Regions from separate parts of the Cupriavidus sp. HMR-1 genome, predicted to be linked through region 1. Evidence: predicted binding sites of a transcription regulator. Region 1 holds the regulator's gene; the other holds the start of a gene.
What was found. The regulator NrdR, encoded in region 1, represses ribonucleotide reductase genes. The targets are predictions, from matches to a motif close to CACNANATNTNGTG.
Positions count from the first base shown of each region.

Region 2: D769_RS11785 (ribonucleoside triphosphate reductase) is a predicted target of NrdR. The motif match lies at 2,182-2,195, and genes of this name have one in related genera.

Region 1 covers NZ_ANKP01000029.1:59,412-67,346, forward strand. The annotation lists gene D769_RS03810 (PilW family protein) at 1-319, opposite strand, end outside; gene D769_RS03815 (hypothetical protein) at 316-672, opposite strand; gene nrdR (transcriptional regulator NrdR) at 982-1,449, opposite strand; gene glyA (serine hydroxymethyltransferase) at 1,594-2,841, opposite strand; ZMP/ZTP riboswitch at 3,024-3,126, opposite strand; gene ybgC (tol-pal system-associated acyl-CoA thioesterase) at 3,293-3,697, shown strand; gene tolQ (protein TolQ) at 3,694-4,377, shown strand; gene tolR (protein TolR) at 4,402-4,839, shown strand; gene tolA (cell envelope integrity protein TolA) at 4,863-5,945, shown strand; gene tolB (Tol-Pal system beta propeller repeat protein TolB) at 6,160-7,500, shown strand; gene pal (peptidoglycan-associated lipoprotein Pal) at 7,520-7,935, shown strand, end outside.
Region 2 covers NZ_ANKP01000078.1:8,550-16,484, reverse strand. The annotation lists gene D769_RS11795 (acyl-CoA dehydrogenase family protein) at 1-383, shown strand, start outside; gene D769_RS11790 (fatty acid--CoA ligase) at 459-2,036, shown strand; gene D769_RS11785 (ribonucleoside triphosphate reductase) at 2,248-3,972, shown strand; gene nrdD (anaerobic ribonucleoside-triphosphate reductase) at 4,020-4,211, shown strand; gene D769_RS11775 (anaerobic ribonucleoside-triphosphate reductase activating protein) at 4,189-4,890, shown strand; gene D769_RS11770 (hypothetical protein) at 4,892-5,638, opposite strand; gene D769_RS11765 (autotransporter outer membrane beta-barrel domain-containing protein) at 5,696-7,935, opposite strand, start outside.

The DNA of each region.
Region 1 (7,935 bases):
GTCGCCCACATTCCAGCCCGTCATCGATCGACGGCGCACCACAATCGTCATGGCCTTCAAGCGGCCCCTGTGGGGCAGGGTGTGCGGGCTCCAGCGCAACCTGCGTGGGAATCCAGCCCGCATGCCGGATCGCATGCGCGATGATGGCCAATGCGCGCTGACCGCGCTCTTCGATCTCGATCCCGTCTGCCACACTGGCATAGGCGTCCCGCATGACCTGCCACATGGTCAGCGCAGCGAGCATTGCAATCGTGCCAAGCGCGACACCGATCATCATGCCCACCAAGGTGAAGCCGTGTTGCTGCGATCTTGGCCTCATGGTGCTACCCACAATGCCAGCCGGGTAGGCATGGTGTCAATTCCGGCTGCATCCGTCGGAGAACGGCTCTCGATGGTCGCGATCGCGAGGCGTTTGTCTGGCACGCAACGCTCTTGCTGCCCGGCCAATCCGCAAAGCGGGATCGGGAGCGCGTCGTTGCCGGGTGGCTGCAGTGCCATTGCACTTGCTTCGGCCAGTTCAGCGGCCCGCATCAGGGCGGTGGTCAGGTGTTCCTGTTCACCGGTCCAGCGCAGGCAGACCGTGCCGAGCATCCCCAGCGGTATCGCGCCGAGGCCGATGACGGCCAGGCTCAGCAATGCCTCGAACAGGACGTGACCTCGGCACGAAGTCAATGAAGGGGAACGGGGGTGAAGGCGGGCAACCATGGCGTATCGGTTCGATTGGAACGGAAGGCCACGATAACGGCGGGGATGGTGTCAGGACGTGTCTGGCTGTGGAGGATTGGTGTCAGTGTGTTTCCGAGTCGAGCCCGGAAACATCCGAGTCAGTGCCAGAGTCGTCAGGGGCGTGACATCACGCAAGTCTGGCTTTCGAGGTCCGGGTTGCACACAGGCCGTGAGGCGGACCTGCAAGCGCGCTCGCTTGCCTCGCTCTACCCAAGAGCAGCAAGTGGTGATGAGACAGCGCTTCTGCGGTCCTTCCTACCCCTTTCGCGGGGTGGATGACGAGAATTCGTCGAGCATGTCCCGGAATTCGGAAACGTCCTCGAAGCTGCGATACACGGATGCAAAGCGGATATAGGCGATCTTGTCGAGCTTGCGAAGCTCGCGCATGACCAGCTCGCCGACCTGGCTGCTCGGGATTTCCTTCTCGCCCAGAGCCAGCAGTTTTTCTTCGATGCGAGTGATCGCTTCGTCGATGGCCTCGGCGGAAACTGGCCGCTTGCGCAGTGCCAGCCGCATCGAATCCTTGAGCTTGGCGCGCGCGTAGTCCACGCGCGAGCCATTTTTCTTGACGATGGCGGGAAAGAACAGCTCGATCCGCTCGTAGGTGGTGAAGCGGCGGTCGCAGGCTTCGCAGCGGCGTCGGCGGCGCACGGTATCGCCATCTTCCGAGACGCGGCTGTCAAGAACCTGGGTGCTGGAATGACCGCAGAAGGGGCATTTCATGCCTGACCACCTGAATGTAAGAGCCTGACCGCATTTTGCATCTTCGATTTCTGTTGCGGTCCTGCGGTTGTTGAAACGGCGCTGTCACCATAGAGGTGACAGCGCCGTTCGTGTGCGCTAACTATAGCGCGATCGACTGGCGAATCAGCCGTAGACCGGGAAGCGACGGGTCAGTGCGGCAACCTGTTCGCGCACGGCGGCGATGTTGGCCTCGTCGTGCGGGTTGTCCAGCACGTCGGCGAGCAGGTTGGCCACCTGGCGGGCTTCTTCTTCCTTGAAGCCGCGCGTGGTCATGGCCGGCGAGCCCAGGCGGATGCCCGAGGTGACGAACGGCTTTTCCGGATCGTTCGGGATCGCGTTCTTGTTCACCGTGATATGGGCGTCGCCGAGGATCTTCTCGGCTTCCTTGCCGGTGATCTTCTTGGCGCGCAGGTCAACCAGCATCACGTGGCTTTCCGTACGGCCCGACACGATGCGCAGACCGCGGGCGATCAGCGTTTCGGCCAGTGCGGCGGCGTTCTTGACCACCTGTTCCTGATACGCCTTGAAGTCCGGCTGCAGCGCTTCCTTGAAGGCTACGGCCTTGCCGGCGATCACGTGCATCAGCGGGCCACCCTGGATGCCCGGGAAGATGGCCGAGTTGATGGCCTTCTCATGCTCGGCCTTCATCAGGATCACGCCGCCGCGCGGGCCGCGCAGGCTCTTGTGGGTGGTGGTGGTCACGAAGTCGGCGTGTGGCACCGGGTTCGGGTACACACCGGCGGCGATCAGGCCGGCGTAGTGGGCCATATCCACCATGAAGTAGGCGCCAACTGCCTTGGCAACCTTGGCGATGCGTTCGAAGTCGATGCGCAGCGCGAAAGCCGATGCGCCGGCGATGATCAGCTTCGGCTTCTTCTCGTGGGCCAGCTTTTCCAGCGCGTCGTAGTCGATGTCTTCCTGCGCGTTCAGGCCGTAGCTGACCACGTTGAACCACTTGCCGCTCATGTTCAGCGCCATGCCGTGGGTCAGGTGACCGCCTTCGGCCAGGCTCATGCCCATGATCGTGTCGCCCGGCTTGAGCATGGCGAAGAACACGCCCTGGTTGGCCTGCGAGCCCGAGTTCGGCTGCACGTTGGCGGCTTCGGCGCCAAACAGTTGCTTCACGCGGTCAATGGCGAGCTGCTCCACCACGTCCACGTACTCGCAACCGCCGTAGTAGCGCTTGCCGGGATAGCCTTCGGCGTACTTGTTGGTGAGCTGCGAACCCTGGGCGGCCATCACGGCCGGCGAGGTGTAGTTCTCGGAAGCGATCAGTTCGATGTGATCTTCCTGACGCTGGTTTTCTTTCTGGATTGCGGCAAAGACTTCGGGGTCGATTTGCTCGATCGTGAAGCGGCTACGTTCAAACATGGCGTGACTCGTCTGTTTAAAAGGGAGAGCGGATGGCACGGCCGGTACGGAAACCGGATGCCTGTCGACGCTACTCTGTATTGCGGAATTTTCGCGTATTAGGGCGCGCGGGGAAGGCACTGGCGTCCAGCACCGGGGGCGCGAAAACGCGACCAGCCGGTGCAGGGCGCACCCTGCTTCCCATTCGCTGCCCAGGCGAGCGGCAGGCGCATCGAATATCACGCCCAATGAACTTGCGCTTCCTCGTGGTAGTACCCACTGACTTCGCCAGTCGCGCAAGGTGGAATGGTTGCCGCAGAGTTTACGCGAGCAAGCGGCTTGCTGCAAGACGACGGCCGGCCCGGATGCGCGCCCGGCCCTGATCCGGCAAGGCCTGGCGAGGATTGGCTCGCAACTTGCTGTTGCAAAGTCACACACGGGTTTACCAGTGCACTCCGTTACAATGCCCGCCATGCCAAATTTCGTATGGCCGCTGCGCGTGTATTGGGAAGATACCGACGCAGGCGGCGTGGTGTTCTACGCCAACTACCTCAAATTCTTCGAGCGGGCCAGGACCGAATGGCTGCGCTCGCTCGGCGTCGAACAGCAGAGCCTCGCGGATTCGTCCGGCGTGGTCTTCATCGTCCGCAGCACGACTGTGGAATACAATGCGCCCGCCCGGCTGGACGACCAGCTCGAGATCCGTACGCATATCGAACGCGTCGGACCGGCGTCGGTCCAATTTGCCCAGGAAGCCTGGCGTGGCGAGCTGATGCTGGCCGCCGGCCAAATTCGAGTCGGATGTGTCGATAAAAGCACGTTCCGGCCGACCCCAATTCCTGCCCCTGTTCTCGCCACTATCAAAAACGCTCGATGAATCCAGTGACCGTCACGCAAGACCTGTCGATCATTTCGCTGGTACTTCACGCCAGTCTGCTGGCACAGGCCGTCATGGCCCTGCTGCTGGTGATGTCCCTGTTCTCGTGGACCTACATTTTCCGCAAGCACCTGGCACTGCGCGCCGCGCGCACGCAGACCGAGGGCTTCGAGCGCGATTTCTGGGCAGGCGGCGACCTGCAGGCGCTCTATAACAGTGCGGTCAACAATCGTCACAACACCGGCGCCCTGGAGCGGATCTTCGAATCGGGCATGGGCGAGTTCCTGAAGGCACGCGAGCGTGGCAACGAGGCCGGCGCGCTGCTCGACGCCGCCCGCCGCGCGATGCGCGCCGCGTACCAGCGTGAAATGGACGTGCTCGAATCGCACCTGCCGTTCCTGGCGTCGGTCGGTTCGGTCAGCCCTTATATCGGCCTGTTCGGCACGGTCTGGGGGATCATGAACGCATTCCGCGGTCTGTCGAATGTGCAGCAGGCAACGCTTGCATCGGTGGCGCCCGGTATCGCCGAGGCACTCGTGGCCACCGCGATCGGCCTGTTTGCAGCTATCCCGGCCGTGATCGCCTACAACCGGTATGCCACGGAAATCGACCGTCTGGCCATCCGGTTCGAAAGCTTCATGGAAGAATTCCTGAACATCCTTCAGCGCCAGACGCGTTAAACCGAGAGCGGGGGAGCACCAGTCATGGCAGCCATTCAGCGCCGCGGCGGATCACGCCGTCGGGCCAGTGCGGAAATCAACGTCGTGCCGTATATCGACGTGATGCTCGTGCTGCTCGTTATCTTCATGGTGGCAGCACCAATCGTGAACCCGGCCGTGGTGGACCTGCCGTCAGTGGCCAATGCCACGCCGCAGCAACAGACGCCGCCGATCATCGTCACCGTGCACGAGGACGGCGAGCTGACCGCGCGTGGCAAGGACAACGCCGGCAACGCGTTCGAGCGCAAGCTCGACAAGCGTGGCCTGATCGATTTCGTGCACCAGCGTCAGAATGAAAATCCGGACCAGCCGGTGGTGATTGCCGCCGACCGCTCCGTCAAGTACGAAGCCGTGCTCGACGTGATGTCCGTGTTGAAGGCCGATGGCGTCAAGCGCGTCGGCCTGATGGTGAAGTCCAAGTAAGCGCCTCAACGTCGCAACTCAAAGTGGCCAGCCTTTCGTCCCGTCATCCGCATCAACGGCCCGCGCGCGCGGTGGAAGCCGCCGCCTATCCGTACCAGCCAGTCAAGGAACGTGGCACGCTTCGCTCGTTCCTGCTGGCGCTGGTGATGCATCTGCTGCTCGGTATCGTGCTGTACTACGGTGTGCACTGGCAGAGCAGCACGCCGGTGGGAGCCGAGGCGGAGCTTTGGGAAGAGGTGCCGGACGTCGCGCCTGCACCACCGCCTCCGCCGCGCCCGGTGGAGCAGCCGCGTCCCACGCCGCCCGAGCCTGCCGTGCGCAGCAAGGTCGAGGAAGCGGCCGATATCGCCCTGGAACGCCAGAAGCGCAAGCAGGCCGAAGAGGCCGCCGAGCGCGAAGCGGCGAAGCAGGAGGCCGCGCGCAAGGAGCAGGAGCGCAAGGACCAGGCGAAAAAGGAACAGGAAAAGAAAGACCAGGAAAAGAAGGAAGCCCAGCGCAAGGAAGACCTGCGTCAGCAGCAACTCGAGGCGCAGCGCAAGGAAGACGCGAAGAAGAAGGCCGACCAGGAACGCAAGGAAGCCGCGGACGCCAAGGCGAAGGCAGAGGCTGATCAGAAGGCGAAGGCCAAGGCTGACGCGGATGCCAAGGCGAAGGCCGATGCCGAGCAAAAAGCCAAGGCCAAGGCCGACGCCGATGCCAAGGCCAAGCGTGACGCCGCGGCCAATGCCCAGCGCAAGAGCGAACTGGCCCGCCTGCAGGCAATGGCCGGTGGCGGCGTTTCTTCCGGCGGTGGAGTCGGCAGCGCCGCAGGTTCGGGCGCCGGTTCGGGAGGCAAGGCCTCGCCGGGCTACTCTGACCGCGTGCGTCGCCGTGTGAAGCCGAACATCATTTTTGGTGGCGATGTCGAGGGCAATCCCGCAGCCGTGGTGTCGGTCTCGCTGGCGCCGGATGGTTCGCTGCTGTCGGCGCGGCTGACCAAGTCGAGCGGTAACTCGGACTGGGACAACGCCGTGCTGCGTGCAGTGCAGCGCTCCGATCCGCTGCCGCGCGATGAGGACGGCAAGGCACCCGCAAACTTCACGATTACGTTCAAACCGAAGGATTGAGCGGGCGAACCGTGTCGATAGCGCCATGTTTTGCAACATAATGCAACCTTCATCGTGGGCGTTAGGTCCCACCGCTACCATGAATGGTTGCCTGACGCGGCCGGCAGCGTGCAATACGTACGCTTGTGGGGCCATGCCAAGCCGCATGTCGCCCGTCTCGCCGTGTTTGCTGTGCCGCCGCAACGATGAAACCTGAAATCGACTGAGGAGCAGCATGCGAAAGCTTTGGGCCCCCAACTGGCTATCCCGACGCCAGAACGCCAATCCCACCCGCGACCAGAGCCGCCATGCCTTGATGGCGTGGCTGGCTGTGGCATTGATGTCGGCGGGCGCGGCGCACGCGCAACTGAACGTAGAGATCACCGGAGTCGGCTCGAACCAGTTCCCGGTAGCGACCGCCAACTTCCAGGGCGAGGCCCAGGCCCCGCAGAACCTCACCGCCATCATCCGCAGCGACCTGACGAACAGCGGACGCTTCCGCAACGTCGACCCCGCAGGTGCCACCGTGGCCGAATCGGCCCAGGTGGACCTGGGCAGCTGGAAGGCGAAAGGTGCTGATGCGTTCGTGGCCGGCAGCGTGACGCCGACCAGCAATGGCCAGTACGAGGTGCGTTTCCGCCTGTATGACACCGCCAAGGGGCAGAGCCTTGGCGGTCTGGCATTCACCGTCACGCAGGGCCAGCTCCGCGTGACCGCGCACAAGATCGCCGACTACATCTACGAGAAGCTGCTCGGCGAGCGCGGCGTGTTTGCCACGCGCCTGTCGTATGTGTCGAAGGTGGGCAATCGCTACCAGCTTCTGATCTCCGATTCGGATGGCCAGAACGCCCAGATCGCGCTGACCAGCACCGAACCGATCATCTCCCCCGCGTGGTCGCCCGATGGCCGCCGCGTGGCCTATGTCTCGTTCGAAGCCAGGAAACCGGTGGTCTACGTGCATGACCTGGCGACGGGCAAGCGTGTTGTGGTGTCGAATCAGAAGGGCAATAACAGCGCGCCGTCCTGGTCGCCCGATGGCCAGCATCTGGCCGTGTCGCTCTCCCGCGACGGCAACACGCAGATCTACCAGGTCAACGCCGATGGCTCAGGCCTGCGTCGCCTGACCCGCAGCAGCGCCATCGATACGGAGCCGCAGTTCTCCCCGGATGGCCGCAGCATTTATTTCACCAGCGATCGCGGCGGCGCGCCGCAGATCTACCGTATGCCGGCGTCTGGCGAGGAATCCGGCGCAGCGCAGCGCGTGACCTTCAAGGGCAGCTACAACGTCAGCCCGCGTATCTCGCCGGACGGCAAGTACCTGGCCTACATTTCGCGCAGCGGTGGCTTCAGGCTGCAACTACAGGACCTGTCGAACGGTGATGTGACGTCGCTCACCGATACGACCAACGATGAATCCCCGAGCTTCGCGGCCAACGGCAAGTACATTCTCTATGCCACCCGCGTGGGCGGCCGCTCCGTACTGGCGGCAGTCTCCACGGACGGACGCACCAAGCAGGTTCTGTCTCTCCAGTCCGGCGCTGTTCGAGAGCCGTCCTGGGGGCCTTTCATGCAGTAAAAAAGAGGAGTCTCTCGCCATGTCCCAAATGATGACCAAATCGCTCGCCATTGCTGCTCTGCTGGCTCTGGGCGCCTGCAGCTCGGGTGTGAAGCTCGACGACGCATCGAAGTCCGGCGCCGGCACCGGCGCGACCACCGACGCACGCAATGTGGCGCCGGTTGATGTTTCGCGTGACCCGCTGAACGACCCGAACGGCCCGCTGGCCAAGCGCAGCGTGTACTTCGATTTCGACAGCTACTCGGTGAAGCAGGACTACCAAGGCATGCTGCAAGCCCACTCGCAGTACCTGGGCAGCAACAAGAGCCGCAAGATCCTGATCCAGGGCAACACCGACGAGCGTGGCACCAGCGAGTACAACCTGGCACTGGGCCAGAAGCGTGCCGAAGCCGTGCGCCGTTCGCTGGCTGCGATGGGCGTGCCTGACTCGCAGAT
Region 2 (7,935 bases), on a different contig from region 1:
TGATCGAGGATCCCGTCTTCCGGCAACGGCTGGGCGCCATGTATGTGCGCGTGGCGGCGGCCGAGGCGGCGGAGTTGCGGCTGTTCTCCGGCGTGGCCTCGGGTACGTCGATTGGCGCGGCGTCGAGCATGATCAAGTTGGTCGGAACCGAGACGGCACAGGCCATCTCCGAGCTAGCCGTCGACGCGCTCGGACCCTATGCGCTGCCATTCGTGCGGGATACCTGGGCCGAGATCCAGGGACGCGCTGCCGACCCGCGTCTGGGCCCCGACGATGCCGCCCCGATCGCGCCGCGCTACTTCAACTACCGCAAGGCATCGATCTACGGTGGTTCGAGCGAGGTCCAGCGCAACATCATCGCGCGACAGGTATTGCGGCTCTGAGCGCCCGCTTTGGCGTCCCTCGACGCCATTTGTCACCAGTACCCATCCTATCAATCAGAAAAGGAGACAAGGCTCATGGAGACGGAATACCTCGCGACGCTGCCCAGCGCGATTCGCCACTTCGCCCGGGAGCGGGCCGGGGCCATTGCGTACGCCTTCGAAGGCCGCGAGACCACGTTTGCCGATTTCGATCGCCATACGGATCGTGTGGCGCAGGCCCTGCTGGCCGACGGCGTGAAGGCTGGCGACCGCATCGCCTATGTCGGCAAGAACAGCGACCACTATTTCGAACTGTTCTTTGGCGCGGCCAAGATGGGGGCCGTCATTGCGCCGGTGAGCTGGCGGCTGGCAGGGCCTGAAATCCAGTACATCGTCTCGCACTGCGACGCGACGCTGGTCTTTGTAGGGCCCGAGTCATCGGCATCGGTTCGCAACCTGCTGCCAGCGCTGCCACTGGTGCGCCGCGCCGTGGCGATGGAGGGCGGGGAGCCAGACTGGCCGACCTACACGGACTGGCGCGACGCCTGCCCGGATACGCCACCTGCGCACGAAGCGAAGCCCGCCGACGTGGTGCTGCAGCTCTACACCTCTGGCACTACCGGACGTCCCAAGGGCGTGATGCTGATGCATCGCAACCTGACCAGTGGTACCGAGATCTCGCTGCGCGAAGGCGCCGACTGGTCGCTATGGAACGACGATGATGTGTCGCTGGTGGCCATGCCGGTGGCGCATATCGGCGGTTCGGGCTGGGGCGTGCGCGGTGTTCTAGTCGGCTGCAAGGGTGTCGTGGCGCGCGAATTCGATCCGGGCAAGGTGCTCGACTATATCGAGCATGACCGCATCAGCAAGCTGTTCATGGTGCCGGCCGCGATGCAGATCGTGCTGCGCGATCCGCGCGCGCGCCAGGTGGACTATTCACGCCTCAAGCACATGCTGTACGGCTCGTCGCCAATTCCCGCGGCGCTGCTGCGCGAGGGCATGGCGGTGTTTGGCTGCGGCTTCGTGCAGCAGTACGGCATGACGGAGACCACGGGCACGATCGTGGCACTGCCGCCCGAAGACCATACGCCCGCCGATGTCCCGCGCATGCGCGCCGCCGGCAAGGCCATGCCCGGTAGCGAGGTGGCGGTGGTCGGGCCGGATGGCCAGAGGCTGGCTGCCGGCGAGGTGGGCGAAGTGGTGATCCGCTCGCCGCAGAACATGGCGGGCTACTGGAAGCAGGAGGAAGAGACCGCCCGCACCATCGACGCCGACGGCTGGCTGCGCAGTGGCGATGCCGGCTACATGGACGCGGACGGTTACCTCTATATCCACGACCGGGTCAAGGACATGATCATCAGCGGCGGGGAGAACATCTACCCGGCCGAGGTGGAGAGTGCCATCTACGGCCACCCGGCCGTTGCCGACGTGGCCGTGATCGGTGTGCCGGACGAGCGGTGGGGCGAGGCGGTCAAGGCGATGGTGGTGCTGCGCCCGGGTGTGGCCGCTGATGCCGACAGCATTCTGGGCTGGGCGCGCGAGCGCATCGCGGGTTTCAAGGTGCCCAAGAGCATCGACTTCATCGACGCCATGCCGCGCAATCCATCCGGCAAGCTGCTGCGCCGGGCGCTGCGGGAGCCGTACTGGACGGGCCGCACCCGGCAGGTGAACTAGGCACTCCGGGGCCGGGGAAGGGCACATCCGGCGGCAGATGCCGCCGGGCGGTCGAGGTCGGGGTCGCCCTCCGGGCCATACCCGGTCGATGCGCCACCCGATGCGTCGTCCCCCCGCGGCGGTGCCGCCGTTTGATCTGCCGCAACACTACCTATGGTATCGATATAGATAATCCATCCCATATTTTGTGCGTAAGCACGGGAGGGGTGCGATGCAGCAGAACATCCGGGGCGCGACGACTGTCGACGTCGAGTCGTCCATCAATGAATACCTGGACCGCAAGGACTGGCGGATTCACGCCAATGCCAACCAGGGTTATTCGCTGGGCGGCCTGATCCTCAATGTGGCCGGCAAGGTCACCGCCAACTACTGGCTTTCGCATGTCTACGCGCCCGAGGCTGGCGCCGCGCACCGGGAAGGCGACCTCCATATCCACGATCTCGACATGCTGTCCGGCTACTGCGCCGGCTGGTCGTTGCGCACTCTGCTCCATGAAGGCCTCAACGGCGTGCCTGGCAAGGTGGAAGCCGCGCCGCCGCGGCATATGTCGAGCGCAGTCGGGCAGATCGTGAATTTCCTGGGGACGATGCAGAACGAATGGGCCGGCGCGCAGGCCTTCTCGTCGTTCGACATCTATATGGCGCCCTTCATCCGCAAGGACGCGATGACGTACCCCGAGGTCAGGCAGCACATCCAGGAGCTGATCTACAACCTCAACGTGCCGTCGCGCTGGGGCACGCAGACGCCATTCACTAACCTGACGTTCGACTGGACATGTCCCGACGATCTCAAGGAACAGGTGCCCGTCATCGGCGGCGAGGAAATGCCGTTCCGCTATGGCGACCTGCAGGCGGAGATGGACATGATCAACCGTGCGTACATCGAGGTGATGACGCAGGGCGATGCCAAAGGGCGCGTCTTCACGTTCCCGATCCCCACCTACAACATCACGCCGGATTTCCCGTGGGAAAGCGAGAACGCCGCGCGGCTGTTCGAGATGACGGCGAAATACGGCCTGCCGTACTTCCAGAACTTCGTGAACTCGGACCTGACGCCCAATATGGTCAGGTCCATGTGCTGCCGCCTGCAACTGGATCTGCGTGAATTGCTCAAGCGCGGCAACGGTTTGTTCGGCAGTGCGGAGCAGACCGGGTCCCTGGGTGTGGTCACCATCAACTGCGCGCGACTCGGTTATCTGTATCGAGGCGATGAAGGCGCACTACTGAGCCGGCTTGATTCACTGCTGGACATGGGCCGCGACACGCTGGAGGCCAAGCGCGAGCGTATCCAGCAACTGATGGACGAAGGGCTGTTCCCCTACACGAAGCGCTACCTGGGCACACTGCGCAATCATTTCTCGACGCTTGGCGTGAACGGCATCAACGAGATGATCCGCAATTTCTCGGGCGATGCGTACGACATCACTACGGAAGCCGGGCACGCGATGGCGGTGCGTCTGCTGGACCATGTGCGCGGGCGGATCGTCGAATTCCAGGAAGCCACGGGCCACATGTACAACCTGGAGGCCACGCCCGCGGAAGGCACCACGTATCGCTTCGCGCGTGAAGACCGCAAGCGCTGGCCTGACATCCTGCAGGCCGGCACGGCCGATCAGCCCTACTACACGAACTCGTCGCAGTTGCCCGTCGGCTTTACCGACGATCCATTCGAGGCGCTGGCACGTCAGGAATCCCTGCAATCGAAGTACACCGGGGGCACGGTCCTGCATCTCTACATGGGCGAGCGACTGTCCAGCGGCGAGGCCTGCAAGCGGATGGTGCGTCGCGCGCTGGAGTCGTTCCGGCTGCCTTACATCACGATCACGCCGACGTTCTCCGTCTGCCCCAAGCACGGCTATCTGGCCGGCGAACACCGCTTCTGCCCGAAGTGCGACGAGGACATTCTCGCGCGCAAACGCGCCGCGCTGGCGGCGTGAGGTTTCCCGATTTTCAACCCGACGTTTCGCACATGAGGAGCAACGCCATGACTGATCTCGCTGTCGCCCGCCATTTCTCGATCGAACCCGCACTGACACTCAAGGACGAAGAGCGCCAACCCTGCGAAGTTTGGACCCGCGTGATGGGCTACCACCGTCCGGTGGCGAGCTTCAACACCGGCAAGAAGGGCGAGCATGCCGAGCGCACGTTCTTCGATGAGGCCCGCTGCGCGGCCTGAGCCCATCTTGGCAGACCTGAAAGTCGGCGGTTTCACACCGCTGACCAGCATCGACTTTCCCGGGCGGCTGGCCGCGGTGGTGTTCTGCCAGGGATGCCCCTGGCGTTGCGACTACTGCCATAACCCGCATCTGATTCCGGTCGGCAGCCCGTCAGCGCGGGCCTGGGAAGACGTGCTGGTATTCCTGGCGCGGCGGCGTGGCCTGCTGGATGGCGTGGTGTTTTCCGGCGGAGAGCCCACGCTGCAGGCCGCGCTACCCGCCGCCATGCGCGATGTGCGGCAACTGGGTTTCGAGGTCGCCCTGCACACGGCCGGCATGTATCCGGACCGCCTGGAGGCTGCGCTGCCATGGGTCGACTGGGTTGGCTTCGATATCAAGGCGCCCGCGCACCGCTACGACCACGTGACCGGCACGCCCGGAAGCGCCACACGCGTGATGGACTCGCTGGAGCGTCTGGTGGCAAGCGGTGTCGCCTATGAATGTCGCACGACCTGGGACCCCGAGCTATTCGATGAGGCCGAATTGATGGCGCTGCTGCATACGCTGGCGGAGAAGGGCGTCCAGCGCTGGTCGTTGCAAGTCTGCAATCGCGCCGGAATGCCGGTGCCGCACCCGGCGGGGATTGCAGACCGCATCGCAGCGGCGTGCCCGCGGATTGCCGTGCGAATGCAAGCCTGATTTACTCAGCCACGAAGCGTTGCCACGCGCCGGTTTCCTGACACACGCCAACCCTTTCGCAATGTAGTCGGACCTGCTCTTCGTCGAGATCGCGTGCAATTGATACGTCGCTGTCGAACGCGATCTTGAGCGCCCGTGCCACGTGGGCATTCTCGATGGGAAGTTCCCAGGTCAGGAATAGCTGGGTGCAATCCTGATTCGTCGGAAAGTCGGCGGCATTGAAACGGCTGCTGCCGCGCGGAATCACTGCGTGAGGCTGACAGGTATCGAAGATCAGCACCGTGCCCCGCTGCAGCGGAATACGAAGATCCAGCAAGGGGAAGTGGACGTCCTGTCCCTTGTCATCGCTCAGGAAGAGATTGCAGAATGCGGCGCCGCCATACTGGTCGCCGTCATGGTGATACCGCGCCCCGCGACAGACCATAAGCGCGACATCGCTCGCGGCCAGCACTTCGGGCAGGCCGAGCGTGCTTGTCCAATCCGAGACGGCGCGCACGCAGCACGAATAATCCGACCAACGCGCGCGTGCTCGCGCCAGGGGCATGACCTCGACATCCCCCACTTCCAGGTTCATGTGATGTGAGATTTCGCGCGCCCAGTCTGCGGTCAGCCGGGCGGGGGGCTCTGGAATGTCGACGGTGCCGGAGAGCACGACGTCACTCACGCGCCGGCTGCGAATGGCGTCGCCACTCCAGTAGTAGGCGGTGAGGGAATCCTGAAGATGAGGTTGCGGGTGGCTGCGGCTCATAGGCTGCAGTGTAATGCGTTAGCCGGGGCCGTGGGGACGGCCCCAACTGTGGAAACGCTACCAGGTGTACTTCACGCCCACACGAAGCGCGTACTGGTAGAAGCTCTGCGCGCCCCACGCCCCCGACACATTGGTCCATCCAGTCCAGCGCTTGCTGAACTGGGCATTGGCACCAATCTTCACCTCGTAGCGGTTGCTCGGATACATGCTGCCCAGCGGGAGTTCGTTGAACGAGATGTTGCTGGATACACCGGTGTGCCACCAGTTCAGCGTCAGGTAAGGCTGCCACGTGGTCTTGCCTTCCTCGCGCACATACGTCCGGTGAAACCGCACGCCCAGGCGCGAAATCCAGCCGTGGGAGTTCGCCCCGTTGATCTGGGTGCCGTTGGGCTCGGTGATGTTGTCTTCGTTGTAGCCCACGTAGATCAACTGGCCCTGCGGCTCGACGATCCAGTTGCTGCGCGTCGGGATGGCGTAGCCGGTCTCGCCCGAGACGGCCCAGCCGGTAGCGTTGTAGCGCACGGTCGGCAGCAGTTGGCCTTCGACGCGATTGGCGAACCAGCCGTACTGGAACCAGGTGTCGACGTAGGCGCCCAGCTTCTGCTCGTCGTTCTGGTACCACGTGCCGTAAGCGCCAACGCTCCAGCCCTCGACCTTGCCCTTCGCGCTGAACGGGTTGCCCCGGGCGTTCGCATCGGTGCTGGCAAAGCCGTAGCTACCCATCACGCCAAGGTGCCCGCGATCGTTGCCGTCGTCGCGGAACAGCTTCCACTTGGCCAGTTCGGCGCCGCCGTGCAGCAGGAAGGAATCGGTGCTGGTCTTGAAGACGCCGTCGGCGCTATGGCTGCCCTCCCATTTGCCGACCATGCGCAACCAGCCGGAGCGGGGTTTGTCGTCGGCACGGTCGAAGCCTTGTTCCTCGACATACTGCGGCTCGCCCAGGCGGTCGTGCAGGCTGTGGACGAACATCTGGCCGGCCAGGCGCTGATTGGCCAGATAGGCGGCCACTTCGGGGCGGTACAGTGGATCCGGCGTTGGTGGCGCGGGGGGAGAGGGCGGTTCCGGTGGCGCGGGCGGCGTGGGCGTCTGATCGGAACGCAGGTACCACGAATTCGCATCCGTGCCGTCGTTGGCGCCACGGAACAGGCGATACTCGTAGGCACCCGCGACGGCACGGCCATCAAGCGCGAACGCTCCGGCGGCGGTGGTGCCGCCATTGGTCGCGTTCACTACCTGAATGCCGTTCGCCACGGTCAGCGCGCCGGCGCCTCCGGCATTGTTGATGCGCAGTTTCGAACTGCCGGTTGCCGTGCCGCCATCGACAACGAGCTTGTCCGACGGCGCGCCGTCGCTTGCCAGTACCGTGTTGAGCGCGATGGTGCCGTTACCGCTGTAGTTCTGCACCGTCAACGTCTTGAACGTATTGTTGACCGGCGCAGCGAAGATGATCTGGCTCGGGTCATTGACCAGCGTGGACAGATTAGAGTTGTCGGTGAGGTTCCAGGTGCTGTCCTTGAGCGTCAGGTTGAACGTGGATCCGTCCTTGCGCGTGGTGGCTCCGGTGAACACGGAGCCGGGCGTCATTGTGAGGTTGATCTGTGCGTTGTTCTGCGATTGCAGATTGGCGATCACATTGAACAGGCCCGTACCTGAAATGCTGGAGTTCGCGCTGCCCAACACACCGAAGGCACTCTGGTCGGCCAGGCGGATCGTGGCGCCGTTGAGGACAACGGTACCGGCCTGATCGGCGAACACGGCGTGGGCGCCGCTGCCATTAGTCGTGATCGAGGTCGGACCGGAGAGCTGGATAGTGCCGTTGTAGGTAGCGGGCGAGGTCTTGCCAGAGGCATAGACGCCGTACGCATTCGCGCCGCTGGTAGTGATGGTTGCGCCGTTCTGAATGTCAACCAGGCCACCAATGCTGCGGACACCGCCCGAGGTCGCCTGCGTCGTGTTGACAGTCAGCAGCCCCTTGAAGGTGGTGGTCCCGCTCAGCGCGCTGTTGACGCCCCAGGCGCCAACGGTTTCGTTGGAACCGGCGGCGGACCCTGGCCTGTACCACGTCACGCTTCCGCTGCCTCCAGTCGTGTTGACGTTGACCGGCCCTTGAAACGTCATGGTCCCGCTATTGCTGTCGTTGTAGATGCCATGGGCGGCAGGGCCGCTGGTGGTGATCGTGACCGGACCGCCAAAGGTCATTGCAGATCCACCACCGGCGATCCGGCTGGCGCTGGTATTCCAGATGCCGTACGCGGATTCATAGGTGTACGAGAGGAAACTGCTTCCGACCGGCGTGA